DNA from 4 places in the Bacillus paralicheniformis genome. Region 1 is predicted to be linked to each of the others. Evidence: riboswitches for the same ligand, from Rfam matches in the RefSeq annotation. Region 1 holds a riboswitch; each other region holds the start of a gene.
What was found. Region 1 has a riboswitch for thiamine pyrophosphate ahead of tenA (thiaminase II). Riboswitches for the same ligand answer to the same signal wherever they lie in the genome.
Positions count from the first base shown of each region.

Region 1 (5,318 bases):
AAATCTTCTCGATTCTCGATTCATCCACCGCTTCCCCAGGCTTTTTTTGAAAAGCGATTCCCCTGCCCATGACCACTAATTCCTGACCCTGTTCATTTAAAACACTGATCACATTGTTGTTGATCACTTTGGCAATTTTCACATCGCGCCACTCCCATCTTGTAAGGGGATTTTTTATATTTCTTTTTTCATATGGTACACATTGATTGTACAATCTTTTTGGCCTAGGTCAATATGTTTCAGTCAACGTCCGAAATATTTACATTTTACAGAATGCCCGATTTATAAAAAAAGAGCCGCAGTGCGGCCCTGTAAAAAACCCTCTTAAAAAATGAGCAAAATTCCCGCTGTGACTGACGCCAGACCCGCAAAATAAACGAAGTCTTTTCCGGAAAGCCGCGCTGTTTGATAGTAGGTGCGGTCTTTTGCACCGGTAAACCCTCTCGCTTCCATGGCAACGGCGATTCTTTCCGACTTGCGGATGCCTTGCGAAAACAAAGGCAGCGCATAGCGAATAAACGCCTTCCAGCTGTTTTTTTGCTTATAGCCCCTGATTTTGTGCGCCGCCTTCATTTGCGAAAGCTCAGACTGAAAAAGCGGGACAAAACGGAAGCCGGCCAGCAAGCCATAAGCCCACTTAGGCGACAGCCTGCATTGATGAATCAGGCTCATAATAAACTGCGTCAAATCGGTTGTTGATGTAAACAAAAGACCGTATGTGACAAAGCCGAGCATCCGGAGCGCGATTGTCAGCCCATTGCCGACGCTTTCCTCGGTGACACGGAACCAGGCCCATTCCCAAATCGTTTCCTCGCCTTTTCCAAAAGCGGCCATCATCCAAAAGACGAGAATAAAAAAGACGAGATAAGGCAACAGCCGCTTACTTAAATAAGACAAAGTCCATCCCCCGAAAAAAATTCCGACGGCAACCGCAAACAGCCAAATGAATAGAGTCGGTTTCGGATTTGAAACAAACATGAGCAAGCACATGACCAGGAGGTGGGAAAAGAGCTTGGCGCTCGGGTTCAATGCCGAAAGAAGTGAACCATTGCTTTTCATACGGGAACCCTCTCCTTTCTTTCATGCATGAACCGGTAATGAAGCGGCGGTATCAATGAAAAGCGGCGGACGAGGCCTTGATCAGAAAATAATCGATACGGCGTTCCTTGAAATGCCGCTTTCCCTTGATGAAACACGATGACACGGCCGGAATGCTCATCTACGATGTCCATGTCGTGCGTCACCATCACAATCGTCGTTCCCCGTTCCTGCCGTTCCTTTAACCGCTTGATTAATTCTTGCGCCGTCCTTTCGTCCTGACCGAATGTCGGCTCGTCAAGCAGCAGCAGATCCTGGTCAAACAAAAGCATTGTCGCAACGCTTAAACGCCGTTTCTGCCCGAGGCTTAATGTAAAGGGGTGCGCTTTTTGATGAGCGTCAAGTCCGAATTCCCGCAGCAATTCAGCCGTTTTCTTTTCGACCCGGTCCTCCGGCCATCCCCGCTGCCTCGCCCCGAACGCGATCTCGTCAAACACCGTGTCCCGAATAAATTGAAGCTCGGGATTTTGAAAGACAAAGCCGGCCTTCTCATAGAGCGTCCGGTCGGACCATTTCTTCAGCTCCCGATCCTCAAGATAAAGGCGCCCTTTTTTGACGGCTTCAAGCCTGATCAGACTTTTTAAAAACGTACTCTTTCCGCTCCCGTTCTCGCCGATGACCGAAATCCATTCTCCCCTTGGAATCTCAAGGGTGATGCCGTCGGCAACGATCTTTTTCCGATAGCCGATCGCCGCGTCGTCTGCGCGGATCAATATGTCTCTGTCAGCTGCAGGCCTGTTTTTCGCCTCCTCCTCTTTCATTTTCAATGTAGAAGAGAGCTTGACGGCGAGCGGATGATCATCTTGTGTGATGACATCTTCCCATACCGCAGGGTACAGTTTCGGCTGCCAGATGCCCGCCGCTTTCATCTCCGGCTGAAAATGTTTCACGATTTCTTCCGGCTTTCCGTCAGCGATGATCTGTCCCTTTCCATTGAAAAGAATGACGCGGTCCATCCACTCGATACAGCCGTCCAGCACGTGTTCGACGAACACCATCGTCTGTCCGCTTTTTCGTGAAACGTTACGAAGCAAGGCAAAGATGTCTTTCCGGCTGGCCGGGTCCAGCTGCGCCGTCGGCTCGTCAAAAAACAGCACTTCAGGCTCCAGAGCGAGCAGGCACGCTAATGCCAGTCTCTGCTTCATACCGCCTGACAAGGTTTCGATCGGCGTTTTCTTATCTATCTTTAATCCGACTTGCTCCATCAGCTCCGAGATGATGCCGTCCATATCTTTTGGGGAGACGGACCGGTTTTCTAGGCTAAAAGCGATTTCCTCATCAACATGAAGCATGCAGAACTGCGAATCCGGATCCTGAAACATAACGCCGGCGCTCTTTCTGCGATTGACCTCTCCGCTGACCTCAGCTTCGACATGTTCAGGAATGATGCCGGAAAGCACGGACAACAGTGTCGATTTGCCGCTTCCGCTCGGACCGAGTATCAGCACTTTCTCTCCCTGCCCAATCGACAGCGAGACCCGGTCTAGGACTGTTTCAGGACGATGATAAAAACGGACGGAAAGGTTACTGCATCCGAGAAATGAACGCATCGGCATCATCCTTCTTCCGCTGTTCCTTCATGATCTCATACTGATTCAGGACTCCCGTTTTCGCAAGCGCTTCGACAACGGCTTTTGCCAGCCAGCCGCCGAGTACAATGCCGCTGATGATTTGGATGATAAGCGTCATGATCAGCGTTTGCGTCGTATAGTAGGCAAAACCGTTCGCCATCAGGCTGTATGTCATGCTTCCGACCGCGGCAAGCGCACCGGAAAGCATAAGGGTAAACAAGTTGTAACGCTTATAGCGAAAGATCGCAAACGCGATTTCCGCACCGGCTCCCTGGAACACACCGATTAATAATGCTGACAGTCCAAAGTGGCTTCCGGTCAGCAGTTCGACCGCCGCAGCTGCCGTCTCGGCAATCAGCGCCGCACCCGGTTTACGGATGATATAAGCGACAATCGGGCTGGCGATCACCCAAATGCCGAACATAAAGTTCGCTCCGACAGGCCCGACAATAGCTGAAACAGGGATCCACAAGGTGGACCATCCTAAGTAAATGACGCCGCATGCAACGGACAAGATCACTGCCATCACGACTTCTTTCATGTTCCAATTCATCGTCTCACCGCCTCCATTTCCACAGGCCAATCTTCAACTGTATAAGCCATCTCCCAAAAGCCGTATTCAAGCTGACAGCTTTGCAAAAAAAGCTCCTTCATTTTTTCTTTTTCAGCCTTGCCCGCTGTTTCGGCCCATTCATCCAGGCGGGCGCAAAACTTCGTCGTGATTGAATCGGTTCTGTCTCCGTAAAAACAGATCCAGTCATAAAATGGATGCGACGGGTCAGGCTGAACGTCCATCATCAGTTTTTTTCCGATCTCCCAATATGTCCACGGACAAGGCAGCAAGACGGCTAATATCTCTCCCAGCGTGCCTTCGTGCGCCGTCGTCAGCATATGGTGGATATAATGATGGGCAGAAGGCGCAAGCGGATAGCCCTGCAGAGATTCATACTCCACCCCCGCGGCCCGGCACAGGTTGTTGTGCGGGTGCACTTCGCTGTTTAATACAAATGAAATCTGCTCATGAAACATCTCCATGTCTTTCCGGTTTTGACACTTGGAAATTGCAATTCCGTAGATTTGAATAAAAGCGTTCAAATACTCGTAATCTTGCTTCACATAATGAATAAGCTGCTCCTTTTTCAGCTTGCCGGACGCCAGTCCCAATACAAACGGATGCTCAAAAATGGCTTCAAAAATAGGGTCTGCCTCGCGGCGAAGTTCTGCAGAAAAACTCATGTAGATAGCCTCCTCAGCAATCGGTTTTATAAGGAAGGCACAGGGGGAGCGAGCCGCTTTTTACGCAAAAAAGCCGCCCCAAAATGGAGCGGCCTTTGTATGATGAAATCATAAAGACACCGGCTCCACTTCCCTACGCTAGTATGAACTAGATCAGGTTCAAAGGGTCCAAGATCGCTTCTTGTCTCAGCCGGCTTACGGCTCCCCTAGTGGACTTCCTATTACATTAACTTTTACTCTACACATCAATGATTATGATGTCAACCTGAGTTTTTCAGTTTTATTCTTGTATAGAACCGCCGGGTTTCATACAGAAGATGCAGCGGGTAAAAATATTTATGGAAAAATGTTAATTTTCTGAAACCTTTTGCAGGCTTGTTCGTCTAATATAGTGAAGACAAAAAAATTTGGAGGGGATATTTATGATGATGTTTATCTTGATTTTGACAATGGCTGTGTATTTGTTCTATTCTTTCAGCAAAGACAACCGGCCGGCCAAAAGAAACAACAAAAATCATCAGACACTGACTGTTATTAGGGAAAACCCTTTTACCGCCCCTTCCAATGATGTCAATTGCTAACTTGATAGACAACAAGCAAGCCGCCCCATGACGGGCGGCTTTTTACGTTTTTAGGATTGAAATTGTTCCGCTTCAGTCGATCCCTTCAGTGCAGTGGTTGATGAAGTCCCGCCTGTCACAACCTGGGCGACTTCATCAAAGTAGCTCGTTCCGACTTCGCGCTGATGCCTTGTCGCCGTATAGCCGTGGACTTCGCTGGCAAACTCGGCCTGCTGCAGATCAGAATACGCCGCCATTCCGCGGTGCTTATATTGGCGGGCCAATTCAAACATGCCGTGGTTTAAGGCGTGGAAGCCTGCCAGTGTGACAAATTGAAATTTATAGCCCATTTCACTGAGCTGTTTCTGGAAGTTCAAGATGGTGTTGTCATCCAGTTTGGCCTTCCAGTTGAACGAAGGGGAGCAGTTGTAGGCGAGCAGTTTGCCCGGGAATTTTTCATGGATCGCCTGTGCAAACCGGCGGGCTTCTTCAATATTCGGCTCAGACGTTTCACACCAGATCAAATCGGCATACGGCGCATACGCCAAACCTCTCGCAATCGCCTGATCAAGACCCGGCTTTGTTTTGAAGAACCCTTCCGCTGTTCGCTCTCCCGTCAAAAACGGCGCATCATATGAATCGACGTCGCTTGTGATCAGGTCGGCCGCATTCGCGTCCGTACGGGCAATAAGAATGGTCGGGACTCCCATCACGTCTGCGGCGAGGCGCGCGGCAATCAAATTACGCACCGCCGTTTGCGTCGGAAGCAGCACTTTCCCGCCCAAATGCCCGCACTTTTTCTCAGACGACAACTGGTCTTCAAAGTGAACTCCCGCGGCGCCGGCTTCAATCA
Region 1 covers NZ_CP023665.1:4,222,008-4,227,325, forward strand. Annotated here, with positions in the region: gene licT (BglG family transcription antiterminator LicT) at 1-142, opposite strand, end outside; gene CP943_RS21535 (energy-coupling factor transporter transmembrane component T family protein) at 325-1,059, opposite strand; gene CP943_RS21540 (ABC transporter ATP-binding protein) at 1,056-2,648, opposite strand; gene CP943_RS21545 (ECF transporter S component) at 2,623-3,222, opposite strand; gene tenA (thiaminase II) at 3,219-3,905, opposite strand; TPP riboswitch at 4,019-4,123, opposite strand; gene CP943_RS22560 (hypothetical protein) at 4,328-4,486, shown strand; gene aceA (isocitrate lyase) at 4,537-5,318, opposite strand, start outside.

Region 2 (5,318 bases), 1.2 Mb from region 1:
GCTTATGAAGGAAAAAAGCTTTTCAGACATCACCATTACAGAGATAGCGGAAAAAGCGCAGCTTGACAGAAGAACATTTTATCGGCATTTCCATTCAAAAAAAGATATATTAGACCGCTATTTTGAGCAGCTTTGCAGTGAGTATTCCAATTACATTGTTCAGGAAAAACATATTGACTTATCCAGTCTTGGACATGCATACTTCAACTTTTGGAGCCGACATGCCGATTTTTTACAAGCCCTTCATCAGAACCATTTGTTTTATTTGATTGTTGAGAAATATAATGAACTTCTACCGGATCTTCATAAAAAATTTAAAGAAGAAACCTTTCATTTTAAAAGCAAAATCGACTTGGAGTACGGGCTTTCATTCAGCGCAGGGGGCTTTTGGAACATCCTTTCAAAATGGTTTGAGAGAGGCCGGAAGGAAACTCCTGAAGAAATGAGTCATATTCTGCAAGGAATAGTAGATTCATTTTTAAACAAGCAAGCTATCGAAAGGTGATCTCATGTTGGTATATAAGTGCTTTAAGTGTTTAGCCTTCTTTCTTAATTTCTGCTTGTGCTTACGGCCAATCTTCGGTACCGTTAATGCAAAGACCCTTGTAATATAGAGAACAGGAGTGAGGCCGTTGTTGAATACGGTGAAGATCAGAGGGGTGGCCATCGGAGAAGGAGCCCCGAAAATTTGCGTGCCGCTCATCGGAAAAACGCATGAACAATTGAAAGAAGAAGCTGCTTTTCTTCTATCGATTAATCCGGATCTTGCCGAATGGCGGGCGGATTTTTTTGAGGATGTCGAAGACGTTGACAAAGTGAAAAAGGTATTGGCTGACATCCGGGAGATCTTAAAGGATATCCCGTTGATATTTACATTTCGCAGCGCGGAGGAAGGCGGCGAAAAAGAAGTCAGTAAGGAATTTTACTTTTCCTTGAATCATGCCGTAGTAAAAACAGGGCTGGCAGATGTGATTGATGTCGAGCTGTTCAATGAAGAGCATCATGTGGAAAAACTAGTTCAATCGGCTCATATGCAGCATGTCTTTGTCATTATATCCAACCACGATTTCGGGAAGACGCCGAGAGCGGAAGAGATCGTTTCCCGTCTCCGAAAAGCCCAGGATCTTGGCGCCGATTTCCCTAAGATCGCGGTGATGCCTGAAACACCGGCAGATGTGCTGGTGTTGCTTGAGGCGACTCATATGATGCATGAGCGGTATGCGAAGCGGCCGATTATCACGATGTCGATGGCCGGAAAAGGCTTGATCAGCCGGCTCGCCGGAGAGGTATTTGGCTCGGCCGTGACGTTCGGCGCAGCGAAAAAAGCATCCGCACCTGGCCAAATTGAGGCGACGGATTTGAAACATATACTTGATGTGCTTCATCGCAATTTATAATCATTGGGTGCGCCGCTCTGATCCCTTTTATAGTGAAAAAGATTCATATATTTTTCCATCCTTTTCACTTGCCAAATCGGTGTGTTACGATAAAAAATGAATTGAATAGCTTTACTAGGGGTGCCCGACTGCGGGCTGAGAGAGAAACATGTGTTTCTTAACCCTTTGGACCTGATCTGGTTCGTACCAGCGTGGGGAAGTAAAAAGGATTCGGGAGAAGATGGGGAATGGGTATGGTCCGTCTGTCTTCCAGTGATTTTACTGACTGTAAAACCAGGTTCATCATATGATCCTGGTTTTTTTGTGCTGGTGCTGTTCCGGAGTTTCGTCCTGATCAATTTTTTAGAGGGGAAGGATTTTTACATGAAACAGGAGTCAGTACAGCAAAAAAACATCTCGATTATGTCAAGTTTTTCAGGGAGCCGCAAAGTGTATGTCGAAGGGGCGCGACCTGACATTCAAGTGCCGATGAGAGAAATTTCGCTAAGTCCGACGACGGGTTCATTTGGCGCCGAAGAAAATCAGCCTGTCCGCGTCTACGACACGAGCGGTCCCTATACGGACGCGAATGCAGAGGTTGATATTCTTAAGGGGCTGAAACCTTTGCGGGCGACCTGGATCAGGGAGCGCGGCGATACCGAAGAATATGAAGGCAGAGAAATCAGACCGGAGGATAACGGCTATAAAAGCAAAGAGAAAGCGAGCAACAGCTATCCAGGGTTGAAACGAAAACCGCTGCGCGCGAAAAAAAGTCAAAATGTCACCCAGCTGCATTACGCAAGAAAGGGGATCATTACGCCCGAGATGGAATTTATCGCGATCCGAGAGCATGTATCTCCCGAATTTGTTCGTGATGAAGTGGCAAGCGGACGGGCGATTATTCCGTCAAACATCAACCATCCGGAAAGCGAACCGATGATTATCGGCCGCAACTTCCACGTGAAAATCAATGCCAACATCGGCAATTCCGCTGTCACCTCTTCGATTGAAGAAGAAGTAGAAAAAATGACATGGGCCATCCGCTGGGGCGCCGATACGATGATGGACTTGTCCACAGGTAAAGATATTCATACAACGAGGGAGTGGATCATCCGCAATTGTCCAGCTCCTGTAGGGACTGTGCCGATTTATCAGGCGCTTGAAAAAGTAAACGGCGTCGCGGAAGATCTCACTTGGGAGATTTACCGCGATACATTAATCGAGCAGGCTGAGCAAGGCGTTGATTATTTTACGATTCATGCCGGCGTCCTTCTTCGGTATGTGCCGCTGACGGCAAAGCGCGTCACTGGAATTGTATCCCGCGGCGGGGCAATTATGGCGCAATGGTGTTTGGCTCATCATGAGGAAAGCTTTCTGTACACTCATTTTGAAGAGATTTGCGAGATTATGAAAACATACGATATCGCATTTTCGCTCGGGGACGGCCTTCGGCCCGGCTCGATTGCCGATGCGAATGATGAGGCCCAATTTGCCGAATTGGAGACGCTCGGCGAGCTGACGGAAATCGCCTGGAAGCATGATGTTCAAGTGATGATCGAAGGACCGGGACACGTGCCGATGCATAAAATTAAAGAGAATGTTGACAAGCAGATGGAAATTTGCAAAGAGGCGCCGTTTTACACGCTCGGCCCGCTGACGACCGATATTGCACCGGGCTACGATCATATTACATCGGCAATCGGAGCGGCGATGATCGGCTGGTACGGTACGGCCATGCTTTGCTATGTGACGCCGAAGGAGCATTTGGGACTGCCGAACAAAGACGATGTCCGCGAAGGCGTCATAACATACAAAATCGCGGCCCATGCGGCTGACCTTGCCAAAGGGCACCCCGGCGCGCAAATCCGCGATGACGCGCTTTCCAAGGCGCGCTTTGAATTCCGCTGGCGGGACCAGTTCAATTTGTCGCTCGATCCGGAAAGAGCGCTTGAATACCATGACGAAACCCTTCCGGCGGAAGGCGCCAAAACGGCACACTTTTGTTCAATGTGCGGGCCTAAATTTTGCAGTATGAGAATTTCCCAGGATATTCGCGACTATGCCAAGGAAAACGACCTTGATGAACAAAAGGCTATTCAAAAAGGATTGGAAGAGAAGGCGAAGGAATTTAAAAAAGCAGGCGGCAGCATTTACAGTTAAAAACGGGCAATACTGCAGATGAAAGGGGAACCTTTCATCTGTTTTTTTATAATATGGGGTTGACAGGTCGGAATAATATGAATTAGTATGTTGTTTAATATTTCGGAAAATTTCATCAGCGCTGATCGGTCAACCGAAGGCTCTTATCTCAATTGGGATAAGAGTTTTTTATTTTCAGTTTAGAAAAGAAAGGGGAACAAGATGTCTTTATCAATTCGTGTAAATGAAAAAGCATTTGGAAACGGCAGCCTTAAAACAAGCGTGCTTCAAGACGTGAAACTGACGGTCGAAAACGGCGAATTTCTGACTGTCATCGGTCCAAGCGGATGCGGGAAAAGCACGCTCTTAAAAATCGCTGCCGGTCTTGACGGGAATTATGAAGGGCGAATCAGCATGAACGGAAGAGAAATCAAGGGCCCGGGGATTCAGCAAGGTTTCATCTTTCAGGAGCATCGGCTTTTTCCATGGCTGACGGTCGAGCAAAATATCGCCGCAGATTTAAGCCTGAAAGAACCGGCGGTGCGAAAAAAAGTCGATGAATTGATTGAAACGGTGCGGCTGAAAGGCGCGGAGAAACAGTATCCACGCGAGCTGTCCGGAGGTATGTCGCAGCGGGTCGCGATTGCCAGGGCTTTGCTCAGGGAGCCTGAGATTTTGCTGCTTGATGAACCCTTCGGCGCCTTGGACGCCTTTACGAGAAAGCATCTCCAGGATGTTCTGACAGACATTTGGCGAGAAAAGAAGATGACGATGATCCTCGTGACGCACGATATTGACGAATCGGTTTATTTAGCCAACCGGGTCGCTATTCTTACCGCAAAGCCGGGGAGAATCCACAAGCTGATTCCGGTCGATCTGCCATTTCCGCGCAGCAGAACATCGCCCGTTTTTCAATCAATCAGACAAAAAGTGCTGAAAGAATTCGAGACAACGGAAACATTCAGCTTTCAGGAAGGTTCAGGGATTTGAGCAGAAAGGAGCGGAAAAACGTGAAAAAATGGCCGTTGTATATGCTGGGCTGCCTGATGCTTCTTGCGGGCTGTTCAGCAGCCCAATCAAGCGGAGGGGGCGGAGATTTAAAAGAGATCAACATCGGAGTGCAGCAAAGCTTAAGCCCGTTGCTCCTTGCGAAAGAAAAAGGCTGGTTTGAAAAAGAGTTCGCAAAAGAAGGGATTCAAGTGAAATGGACAGAGTTTCAAAGCGGTCCGCCGCAGTTTGAAGGTCTTGCCGCAGGTAAACTTGATTTTTCCCAGGTTGGAAATTCACCGGTGATCGCAGGGCAGGCGGCTGGCATTGATTTTAAAGAAATCGGTCTTTCGCAAGACGGTTTAAAGGCGAACGGCATTCTTGTGAAAAAAGGGAGCGGCATCGATGACATAAAAGATTTGAAAGGAAAGAAGGTGGCGGTGGCAAAAGGCAGCAGCGGGTTCGATTTTCTGTATAAAGTGATCGATAAAGCAGGTCTGGAGCCAACAGACGTCAACATCATTCAGCTTCAGCCTGACGAAGCCATGCCGGCATTTGACAGCGGCGCGATTGATGCATGGTCGATTTGGGAGCCGTTTTTGTCCCTTAAAACGATCAAAAGTGACGCGGCAATATTGGTTGACGGGGAACAAATCGACAAGTATTCCCCGGGTTTTACGCTTGTACGAAGCGAATTTGCCGAGAAGTATCCTGATGAGGTGATCCGTTTTCTGAAGGTGTATGACAAGGCCGTGAAATGGCATAAAAACCATAAGAAAGAAGCGGTTGAAGCGTATGCGAAAATTAAAAATCTCG
Region 2 covers NZ_CP023665.1:1,029,687-1,035,004, forward strand. Annotated here, with positions in the region: gene CP943_RS05235 (TetR/AcrR family transcriptional regulator) at 1-505, shown strand, start outside; gene aroD (type I 3-dehydroquinate dehydratase) at 633-1,397, shown strand; TPP riboswitch at 1,504-1,612, shown strand; gene thiC (phosphomethylpyrimidine synthase ThiC) at 1,761-3,536, shown strand; gene CP943_RS05250 (ABC transporter ATP-binding protein) at 3,738-4,505, shown strand; gene CP943_RS05255 (aliphatic sulfonate ABC transporter substrate-binding protein) at 4,547-5,318, shown strand, end outside.
Region 2: it holds a riboswitch for thiamine pyrophosphate, as region 1 does, so the genes downstream of both, thiC (phosphomethylpyrimidine synthase ThiC) here and tenA (thiaminase II) in region 1, are expected to answer to the same signal.

Region 3 (5,318 bases), 910 kb from region 1:
CAATATAATTGAGCCCGATCAGCATTTTGCAGTTGATGACCCGCTTGGCATACCCGTCATACCCTTGAAAGATGCCGGAGGCAATGTTGATGTGATGAATCGACAGCCATGTCGCTTTTAAGTTGTAATACAAAACACCGATTTTATAATGAAATTCAGCTTTTTCAATTTCATTTTGAATGACGCTCAGTCTTTTTTCCGCTATTCTGAAAAAATTGAGCGCTTCTGTATGGTTTTGCTTGTAGTCCTCATAAATCCCTTTAAACAGGTAAAAATAATAATTCAGCTTGTCGTCCGTACTTTTTGGATCTTTGTCTTGAAAACTGATGGCCTCCAATTTTTCGGTGGAAGATTGGGAGATATCTTCAAGAAGGAGCCTTAAGCGAAAATCGAGCATTTGATAATAGAGTAGAACGTCATGATCTTCTTCCATTTTTTCAATTGCTTTATCTATGTCATCTTTCATTTCGATCGAGCCTGAAATGTCTCGTTTTTTCATCAGTATGTACCAGTCGTTGAGCATATTGGCGACTTCTTGTGAAGCCACGGCTTTGGCCATTCTCTTCCCTCCAATCTTTGTGAATTTTTTGTAAATTGAAGTTCTATTAATCATAGCATAAACTGCTGCCGTCTGTGAATAACGCTGAAATGCAAGTTCGCCGGTGAAAAGTTCATTTCTGAAATTAAATCGTCATTTTCCAAAAAAAGTGCGCGAAAAAAGCGAAAACCGCGCCAAGCGGAATACAGGAGATCATTGCGGTTCCGTTGACCAGCCCGTCAGCTCCGCTTATTTTCAGGGCTTCCCGGTAGCCTATTAAAAAGTGGATGATCGATAGGACGTAACATAAGAGCATCATATAGTAAGGGTTCATTTGCATACCTCCTCTATTCGCTTTACTATATTACATTCAATAGAGGGGAAGATTATGCCTGTTTAAACAGGAAAAAGAACAAAATATTATAGACGAAAAGATTTTCAATTACAATACATGTTTTTAAAAATATTTCCACTATAATCAAAATGAAAGATAAATTTAGGGGGTCATAAGAAATGAAAAAAAGGCTGATGTCACTATTGGTCTGCATCCTGGTTTTAGTGCCGGCAGCTGGTGCTTTTGCCGCGCCGAAACAGGCCGAGCTTCAAGAGTATCTTGAAGAAATAGGAATGACAGAAAAAGAATTGGAAGCTTATTTACAGGATACATATGATGAAAGTTTAAAAGATTTTGAGTCGGTGGAAGAGTTGAAAGATTTTTTAGGGGAAAGACTGACTAATCAACTTTTGGCATCCTATTTAAAAGAATACGGATTGAGCGAAAAAGAAGCGGCTGACCTTTTTGTTGAAAATGGCTATATGGAAAGCGGCCAAAACATTCTCGACGTGTTTATGTTTGAATACGAATTGGATGATGCGCTTTTCACTGTGACATATGAAGAAGACGATTTTCAGATCGGGAACCTGTTTCAAGAATTGGGTGTGGATGATCAGGAGTGGGAAAGGCTCGTGAATCATCTCCGAAAGGTGCGCGATAAAAATCCAAACCTTGAAAATGATTTGATGGCTCTTGGAGAACGTCTTGAAGCGGTAGCCGATTTCGAGTCTGTATCAGAGCTGTCAGCTCAGGATATCGCTGAAATGCTATCCATTTTAAACGATCTTCAGAAGACGCTTGAAGTGAAAACAAAATACTATCTTGTTAAAGACGGAAAGAAAAAAGAAGTGTCTTTGACAACGCTTGTCAGCGCGGAAGATCTGAAGGGAGCAAGCCTTCTGGTGGAAGTATACGATCTGCAAGGCAACTTCATTTTGGATGTATTGCTGACGCCTGACATGATCGGATCTGATTTAATTCATGATACAGGGTCAAAAGTGAAGCAAACCCAAACGGCTGTCAAACATGATTCAAAGCCATCTCATGTGAAAAAGACGGTTAAAGGTGCAAAGCTTCCAAAGACAGCCGGGCATTACGCGGAATGGTCGATCTTAGGCGCCGTTCTGATGTTTGGCGGATTCTTCATGATCAGAAGGCTTCGCAAAGCGGCTTAACATGTCACTTCCCATTCTAATTATGTAGAGAATGGGAAGTTTTTATAAGGAGTGAAAGGAAATTAAGGCACATCGAAAAAAAATCATCTGGCTCGCAGCTATTGTGATGGTTGTGTGCGGCGCTTATTTTACAACAACGAATGTGTTCAAGTTAATGCACGGCTACGCTCTTTTTTCATTTCAGCAGATGAAAGAAGAAGAAAAGCCTGAAAAACCTCCGATTCAGACGGCGAAAAAAGAAAAAACGGTGATTGATCAAACATTTAAAACCGGGGAGAAAATCGGTGATCTTGTCATTCCGAAAATCAATGCAAGGATTCCTATATATCACGGGACAGATGAAGACGAGCTGCAAAAAGGCGTGGGCCATTTCGCTGGTTCCGTTCTGCCTGGAGAAGATGACAACTCGGTTTTATCAGGCCACCGGGATACGGTTTTCCGAAAACTCGGCCGAGTGGGGAAAGGCGATCAGTTAATTGTTGAAGCTTCCTACGGAACTTTTACATACAAAGTGAAAAAGGTGCGGATCGTGGATGCGGATGACCGGACGGTGATTGTACCAAAGCCGAGAGCAACATTGACGGTTTCCACCTGCTATCCTTTTGACTTTATCGGTTCAGCACCGGAGCGGTATATATTGGTCGCGGATTTGATTAAATCATAAAAAACAGCGGAATCTCAGGCGAGTCCGCTGTTTTTTTATGCTATCTCATGTCTGATCTGTTTTCCAAGAGTTTTGGCGCGGTTAGCAGCAGTAAACAAAGGACAATTGTGCAGACAATGAAAGACGGAAGCATATATGTTCCATTATATACCAAGGAATAAATCCATACCGGAGTGCCTTCAGGCGCATAGTTTCCAAAAAAGACAGCGCCGCTGATGACATGAGCGAGAAATTTCAGTCCGCTTCCGAGAAAGACGGCCAGCGTAACATAGAAAATGATCTTTCCTTTTTGTTTCTCGACTGAAGCATTTCTGATCGATCCGGCAAAAAAGCCGCCGATCCCCGCGGCTGTAGGCGCGATAAAGTAATCAAGAAAAAGCTGCAGAGGATGAACTACGTAATATCCTCCAGTGACGAACTGAAGCAATCCGGCTAAAAACCCGGTTGCCAGCCCTGCCTTCAGCCCCCATCTAAAGGAAATCAGGAAGATCGGAATCATCATGACGGCGATTGAACCGCCTTGAGGCATTTTTAAAAACATTCCGGACACCATATCAAGTATAAGTGCTATTCCTGTCATAAACGCAATTTCAATCAGCTGTACAAGTTGTTTAGATTGATTCATCATAACCCTCACTTTTGATGAACAAAGGGATACTGGACTTCTTTCCCAATAAAAAAAGCAATGCGGGGAAGGAGTAGGAAAGTTTTCCACGCACTGCTTTGGATGCAATTAGAAATGACTTTGCCACATCCCTACGCCAGCGTTAACTAACAGGTTCAAAGGGTCAGAACGGTCGTTCACTCTCAGCCTCGAGGCTCCCCTTGTGGTCATCAAGTTATTTAGTTATATTCTACTATACTAAAAAAAGAAACGGACGACAAGCTGATTTTTCGAAAAATTTTGCTTAATTTCTCCAATATGTAGCAATGCAAACATCTTTTCCTTTATAATAGAACGTATTCGTACGTACAAGATCAGTAAAGGGTTGATCTGATGAGTGAACCTACAAAATACAGCATGGTGAAAAATAAAATTAAATCGTGGATATATGAAGGCAAAGTGAAGCCGGGGGAAAAAATTCATTCGGAAAACGAATTGATGAAAATATTTGATGTAAGCAGGCACACGATCCGGCAAGCGATTGGCGACCTTGTTCATGAAGGGCTTTTATACAGAGAGCAGGGCTCAGGGACGTATTGCTCTCACCGTCTTCAGCTTTCTGAAAAAGGAAGGGAAAGAAATAAGATGATCGGGGTTATTACGACTTACCTTTCGGATTACATTTTTCCTTCTATTATAAGAGGAATCGAATCGTCACTGTCCAGCGAAGGATACACCCTTGTCGTCGCGAGCACCAATAATGACATTGAAAAAGAAAAACAATGCCTTGTGAATATGCTCGATAAAAAAATTGCTGGGTTGATCGTGGAGCCGACGAAAACAGGAAGCTTTAACCCGAATTTAAGTTACTATCTGACGCTTGAACAACATCATATTCCGTATTTGATGATCAACCAATTTTATCAGGAGCTAAATCCGCCCCATTTCATTTTGGATGATGAACACGGCGGCTTTATCGCCACTGAGCATTTGATTAAACTCGGCCATGAAAAAGTGTTCGGTTTCTTTAAACAGGACGATATGCAGGGCGCCAACCGGATGAAAGGATTTATCCGTGCTTTCAGAGAAAACGGCTTGTCGTTTTACCCTGAAATGGTCGTGACGTACACAACAGAGAACAAAAAACAAAAAACGATAGCTGAAGCCAGGAAGCGGCTTTCTTCATCAGATCGTCCGACTGCCATATTCTGCTATAATGACGAGATAGCGCTTATGGTGTTGGATGTCGTGAGGGAATTCGGTTTGAAAGTGCCGGCAGACATTTCGATTGTCGGATATGACGACTCACATTTGAGCGAGGCATCTGAAGTGAAGCTGACGTCAGTCACTCATCCGAAAATGCAGATGGGGATTGAGGCGGCAAAATGGATGATTGCCAAAGTTGAGGGACGCAACACGAATCAGCTAGAGCATTCCACCGTCTACAAACCTGAACTGGTTGTCAGACATTCGACCGCCAAGCTGAAAAGGTAGGCTGCACAATCTTTATCCGCAAACCAGCGTGAATGAAAATGAGAAGAATATATATCCTGTTACAAAGCTCCGGAATGAGGAGCTTTGTATTCAAGTAAAAGCTGATAACGGAGAGTTTAATGTCATCCTCGAAGCTTTGGACCATGTGCAGCTTTATCAAATCAATTTTTAAAGACCGCTGTATACTTTTATATAGAAGAAAGCAGTAAGAAGAAATAAATGCTGTCAACTGCCTGAGGTCGAGATGATCAGGAATCATCTGAGTCCAAATCATTTGATTATTATTTTTTTAAAAAAGCTATTGTGCAAAACGAAAATAGATGTTATATTAATATCCGCCCCTAAAAAGGAGGCTTTATAAAAACAACTTCGAAAATCTTTTGAAAAAAGTTGTTGACATTCATGATGATAGAATGTTATATTAGTAAAGTCGCTTCTTCGAGAGGCGGAAATGATCTTTGAAAACTAAACAAGACAAAACGTACCTGTTAATTCATTAAATAAATCGT
Region 3 covers NZ_CP023665.1:3,308,477-3,313,794, reverse strand. Annotated here, with positions in the region: gene CP943_RS16910 (response regulator aspartate phosphatase) at 1-559, opposite strand, end outside; gene CP943_RS16905 (hypothetical protein) at 684-872, opposite strand; gene CP943_RS16900 (processed acidic surface protein) at 1,052-2,047, shown strand; gene CP943_RS16895 (class D sortase) at 2,154-2,711, shown strand; gene thiT (energy-coupled thiamine transporter ThiT) at 2,752-3,336, opposite strand; TPP riboswitch at 3,448-3,547, opposite strand; gene CP943_RS16885 (GntR family transcriptional regulator) at 3,709-4,809, shown strand.
Region 3: it holds a riboswitch for thiamine pyrophosphate, as region 1 does, so the genes downstream of both, thiT (energy-coupled thiamine transporter ThiT) here and tenA (thiaminase II) in region 1, are expected to answer to the same signal.

Region 4 (5,318 bases), 1.5 Mb from region 1:
ATGAATCTCCCTTCGCGAGACAGGCAAGCCGCGCGGCCGCCTCATCCGGTCTGTCATGAGAAAAGATCCCCGACATCACGGCGATGCCGTCTGCCATTTTGACTTCCGCCAGTCGTTGTTCGGTAATACCCCCGATCGCAATGACCGGAATGCGGACAGCCGCCTTCACTTCAGCCAGACTGAGAGCTCCTCTTCCTTTCCGGCCCTTTTTACAGTCCGTTTCAAAAATGTGGCCGAACAGCACGTAATCTGCACCTTCAGTTTCAGCCTGAACCGCTTCTTCTGGCGAATGGACGGACTTTCCGATTTTCAAATGCGGAAAACGGCTCCTCACACTTTTGACGGAAAAGCCGTGTGAAGGCAGCTGAACCCGGTGAATGTGATGAAACAAAGCGATATCAACCCTGTCGTTGATGATCAGTTTCCGCTTATCAACCCCTTCTTTGGCAAGGCGGTCGATTAAACTTGATATTTCACTTACTTTTTTTGATCTTTCCCTGATATGGATAAAGTCAACGGCATTTTGAATCGAGATGATTTTTGCAGCAAGCTCTTCCACAGAGTGCTTGTCATCGGTGATCGCGTGCAGATGCAAGCTGATCCACCCCGCTTTTTGACCAGCTTTCTTTTTGGTAGGCCATATCCCAGAAGCTGTATTCGTAGAAGCTGGAGATGACGAAGTTCTCCTTCATCTTCGCGCGCGTTTTCTCATCGGCGTTTTCAGCCAGCTCATCGAAGCGGTTGATCTGTTCTGTCACAAGTTCTTTAAACCAGTCGCCTCCGTATGTCGCGATCCATTCCTGATAAATCGCGCTGTCAGGCCTGCACGTTTTTAACGTTTCGCCGACGTCATAATAGAGCCAATAGCAAGGAAGCAAAGCGGCCAGTATTTCCGCAAAACTGCCGCTCACGACAGAACGGTACATATGCGATGTGTACGCATACGCTGTCGGCGACGGCTGAAACGACTCCAGTTCTTCCTTTGTGATTCCCAATAGATCGGTGAATTTCCTATGGAGCGACATCTCGGCTTCATATGTGCCTTTCGCGTGTTCAGCCATCCGGCTTGTCGTATATAAATCGCGAGCATATGCCGCACCAAAGGATTGGACTTTGGCAAAGTGGGTCAAATAGTAGGAATCCTGCATGACATAGTATTTAAATCGATCAACCGGAAGTGTGCCGTCTCCAATCCCTTGAATAAACGGATGGACAAAACTGCCTTCCCACCATTTTGCAGCGCTGTTTCGGCATTCTTCTGAAAACTTCATTTCGAGGCTCCTCCTTCGATTCTGAACATAAAAAAACCACTTTCCCGCAAGGAAAGTGGTTTGGAATTTGCATAAATACATACTCAAATACCGTGCCACTTCCCTACGCAGGTTTGAACCTGTTCAGGTTATGAGGGTCTAAAAGTCACACTTTTATCTCAGCCCTTATCAAGGACTCCCCTAGTGGAAAACATTTCTTGTTCATTCAGTTTATACTTTTATCTTATCACGAATTGCAAAATGGTCAAGCATCAGTCTCCAAGCGTTTTTCTCAATTCCGCAATATATTCGCGCGAACCGGTGGCGATCAGCCTGTCACCCAACTGCAGCCTTGTATCCCCGTGGGGCACGATGCTGTCCACCCCGCGGAAAATTCGGACGAAGATAACATCTCCCGTAAACGGAAACTCCCTTAACAGAACACCGTCAAATCGCTCATTGCTCATATTGATCTGATACAGCGACGCATCCTGGTTCGTCAGGAGTTTCATAACGCCAGGCGCCTCGATAAGCGCGCGCAGCAGCGTTTTTGTAGAAAGCAGAATAGAGAATGTATCAATTCCGTTATCTTTCAGTCTGGATTCGGCGTCTGGAGAATCTGCGCTGGCGATAATTCTCGCGACTTTCTGCTCCTTCGCAAAAAGCGCGATCCCTGTATTGCGCTCTTCGCTGCCAGTGGCCACGACGAGTATATCCGTTTGGAAAACGCCGAATGATTGAAGCGTCTCGTATTCATAATCAGGCAAAACTTCAACATCAAACACCGGGTCCGCCAGATTTTCTTCCTTTTTTTCCTGCCGGACATGCAGGATTCTGACGTGATAATCTTCCGGAGAAAGTTCGAGCGTGACTGGCAGCGTCATTTGATTTGCGCCGATAAAGGTGATCGTCTTTTTCTCTTTTTCGCTTTCCGTTTTCGGCATTAATTTTTTAAAGCCGGTCGGTGTGATGATGCATGTAATGACAGCGACCAGAATCAGCGCGCCGGACATCTGCGCGTCAATGACGCCGATGCGCTCGCCGATCGTTGTCGCCGCGATCACCAAAGAAAGCGTGGAAGTCAGGAGAAAACCGGAAGCCAGCACGGTTTTCATGTCATACCACTTTTTCAAAAACAGCACCGGAACGACTTTGCTGATTAACAGAGCCACAAACAGAAGCGGGATCATCACTAAAATTTTCGGATTGCCAAACAGTGACCAAATGTCCAATTTGACGCCTGTCATCACAAAGAAGATCGGGATGAGGAATCCGTATCCGAATGAATCGAGCTGCTGAACGAGCTCCTTGTTCGGCGAAAGCAGCGAAACAAGCACCCCGGCCAAAAACGCGCCAAGTATGTTTTCTGCACCGAGCGACTCGGACAGCGCCACAAGTACGATGATCAGCGTAAATATCGCCCTTGTGCCGATCTGGATCGTTCCTTTTGACAGCACTTCGACAAAAGGCCGCTTTTTAAATATCCTTCCGAACAGGTATAAAACGACGCCGGCGGCAAATAAGATCATCAGCAGCCACATATTGCTGTTTTCGTCCCCGTAGATTGAGGCGAACACTGCAAGCAGAATCATCGTGACAAGATCGGCAATGACGGCGACAAGCAAAATAATCTGGCCGATATTTGTCTTCATGAGACGCTCTTCTTTCAGCGTCGGAACGACAACCCCGAGCGAAATTGTCGAAATGATCAGCGTCATTAAAAAGGCGTTGTCAATAAATCCTGCCATGACAAAGCTGTAAGAAAGGCCGAGCGATAAAATAAAGACGGCAATAAAGATGACCGAAGCCGTTTTAAATGTATTCGGCGCTTCCTTTCCGCTTGGAAGCAGCTGCTTTTTCTTTCCTTTTTCAAATGCGGAAAAATCGATTTCAAGCCCGCTTAAAAACATTAAAAAGATAAATCCGAGCATCGATAAAGTTTCGAGCCATGTATCGTGCTGGGCGACCAGATCGAACCCGCTTTTTCCGATAATAAGACCCATGATAATTTCAGCGACAACCACCGGTATGCTTAACCTGAAACGGTGCAGCAGGATGGGCGTTAAAAATGCGATAATCAGTACGACAACTAAAGATGAGACAGATGTGTGCTCCATAAACTGGTACCTCCTCTAAAACCGGTTTCCGGGTATGATTAGCGTTCCCTTTTTTAAAAATAAAAGGGACATCTTTTTAGACATTTTCATGTGGGAAAAGAACCGTCTGAACTCTTTTCTCACAGGTGTAAAAATCGATTTTAACAATGCTCGCTCAGAAAAAAAAGTAATATGCCTGATTTTCTCCGGCGAAAGTCGCTGAAGCTTGATTTATATATGGACTGGGCAATGTATATACATACGCAGACAGGAGGCAGAAAACGCATGAAATATGATGTAATCGGCGATATTCACGGGTGCTATGACGAAATGATTGCGCTGATTGAAAAGCTCGGTTACTCGCTGTCATCGGGGTTTCCCGTTCATCCGGAAAACAGAACACTTGTCTTTCTCGGGGATTTAACAGACAGAGGGCCAAAATCGCTGGAGGTCGTTGAATTTGTAGGACGGGCCGTTGAAGAAGGAGCTGTGCGATATGTGCCCGGCAATCACTGCAATAAGCTGTACCGTTTTTTCAAAGGCAATCCGGTGAAGCTGCAGCACGGGCTGGAGACGACGGCGGCGGAATACAGAAACCTTCCGAAACATAAACAGAAGGATATCAGAGACCTTTTCATGCGCCTTTATGAAAACGCCCCGCTTTATGAGATCCTGCATAACGGCGAACTTGTCGTCGCACATGCCGGCATCAAAGCGGAAGACATCGGCAAAAAGCCTGTCGGAAAAGTAAAACAGTTTGTGCTATACGGAGATATTACAGGAGAAACGCTGCCTGACGGACGGCCGGTCAGGCGGGACTGGGCCGCTCATTACAAAGGCGATCCGTGGGTGGTGTACGGCCACACTCCTGTCAAACGTCCGCGAATGATACATCATACGATCAATATCGATACCGGTTGTGTATTCGGCAACAGGCTGACCGCTTTCAGATACCCCGAACTGACAACCGAATCTGTCCCCTCTTCATTGCCTTATGATGAGTCAAGATTCCGTATGGAGCCATAAAAAAAGAGAGCTTAATTCAGCTCTCTATCAACTGACTCATATCATGCGCAACCGGCGCTTGAAACGTCAGCTCTTCCATTGTGAAGGGATGAAAAAACGTCAGCGTCTCACTGTGGAGCGCCTGCCGATTGATGAAGCCACGGGTTCCTCCGTACAGCGTATCACCGCACAAAGGATATCCGATATGACTCATGTGAACTCGGATCTGATGGGTTCTCCCGGTTTCCAGACGGATGGAGACATCCGTCATACCGCTGAAGCGCCTGTTCACCCAAAAATGCGTCACCGCTTTTTGCCCGTCGGGGATCACCGCACGCTCGATGATGCTCGATGATTTTCTGCCGATTGGCGCATCGATCGTTCCCTGCTCTTCTGCGATCAAACCGTGGACGACCGCCCGATATTGCCGTTTGACGGCTCCCTTTTTTTGCAGTCCCGATAAAAGCGAGTGGGCGAAGCGGTGCTTGGCTACAAGCATGACACCCGATGTGTCGCGGTCAAGCCTGCTCACCAGGTGAACGGTCGCGCGCACGCCCGTCCGCTGGTAATAATGAATCAGACCGTTCGCCAAGCTGCCTGATGGATGCTCGCGCGAGGGAATCGACGACAGGCATGGCTGTTTATTTAATACGAGGACATGGTCATCTTCGAACAAAATATCAAGCGGAATTTCTTCCGGGCGCAAAGATTCGCTCATTTTTTCCGGAGGGAACTGTATGACGAGCTCGTCCCCTTTTTGAAGAACGTATCTGACCGTTACATGCCCGCCGTTTACCAAAAGATCCCCGCCGCCGAATTTGATGTCCGTCAGCATCCTTTTTGAAATGCCCAGCCGCTGGACGTATTCTTTCAAAAGAACCCCGCTGTCCTCTTCTGTTATGATCTGTTTCATCAAAAAATCGCTCACAGCAAACCTTCCTATTCTCCTTTTCCGATAAAGGAATCC
Region 4 covers NZ_CP023665.1:1,365,678-1,370,995, reverse strand. Annotated here, with positions in the region: gene tenI (thiazole tautomerase TenI) at 1-595, opposite strand, end outside; gene tenA (thiaminase II) at 570-1,271, opposite strand; TPP riboswitch at 1,355-1,463, opposite strand; gene CP943_RS06925 (monovalent cation:proton antiporter family protein) at 1,523-3,367, opposite strand; gene prpE (bis(5'-nucleosyl)-tetraphosphatase PrpE) at 3,632-4,372, shown strand; gene CP943_RS06915 (RluA family pseudouridine synthase) at 4,389-5,264, opposite strand; gene CP943_RS06910 (NAD kinase) at 5,291-5,318, opposite strand, start outside.
Region 4: it holds a riboswitch for thiamine pyrophosphate, as region 1 does, so the genes downstream of both, tenA (thiaminase II) here and tenA (thiaminase II) in region 1, are expected to answer to the same signal.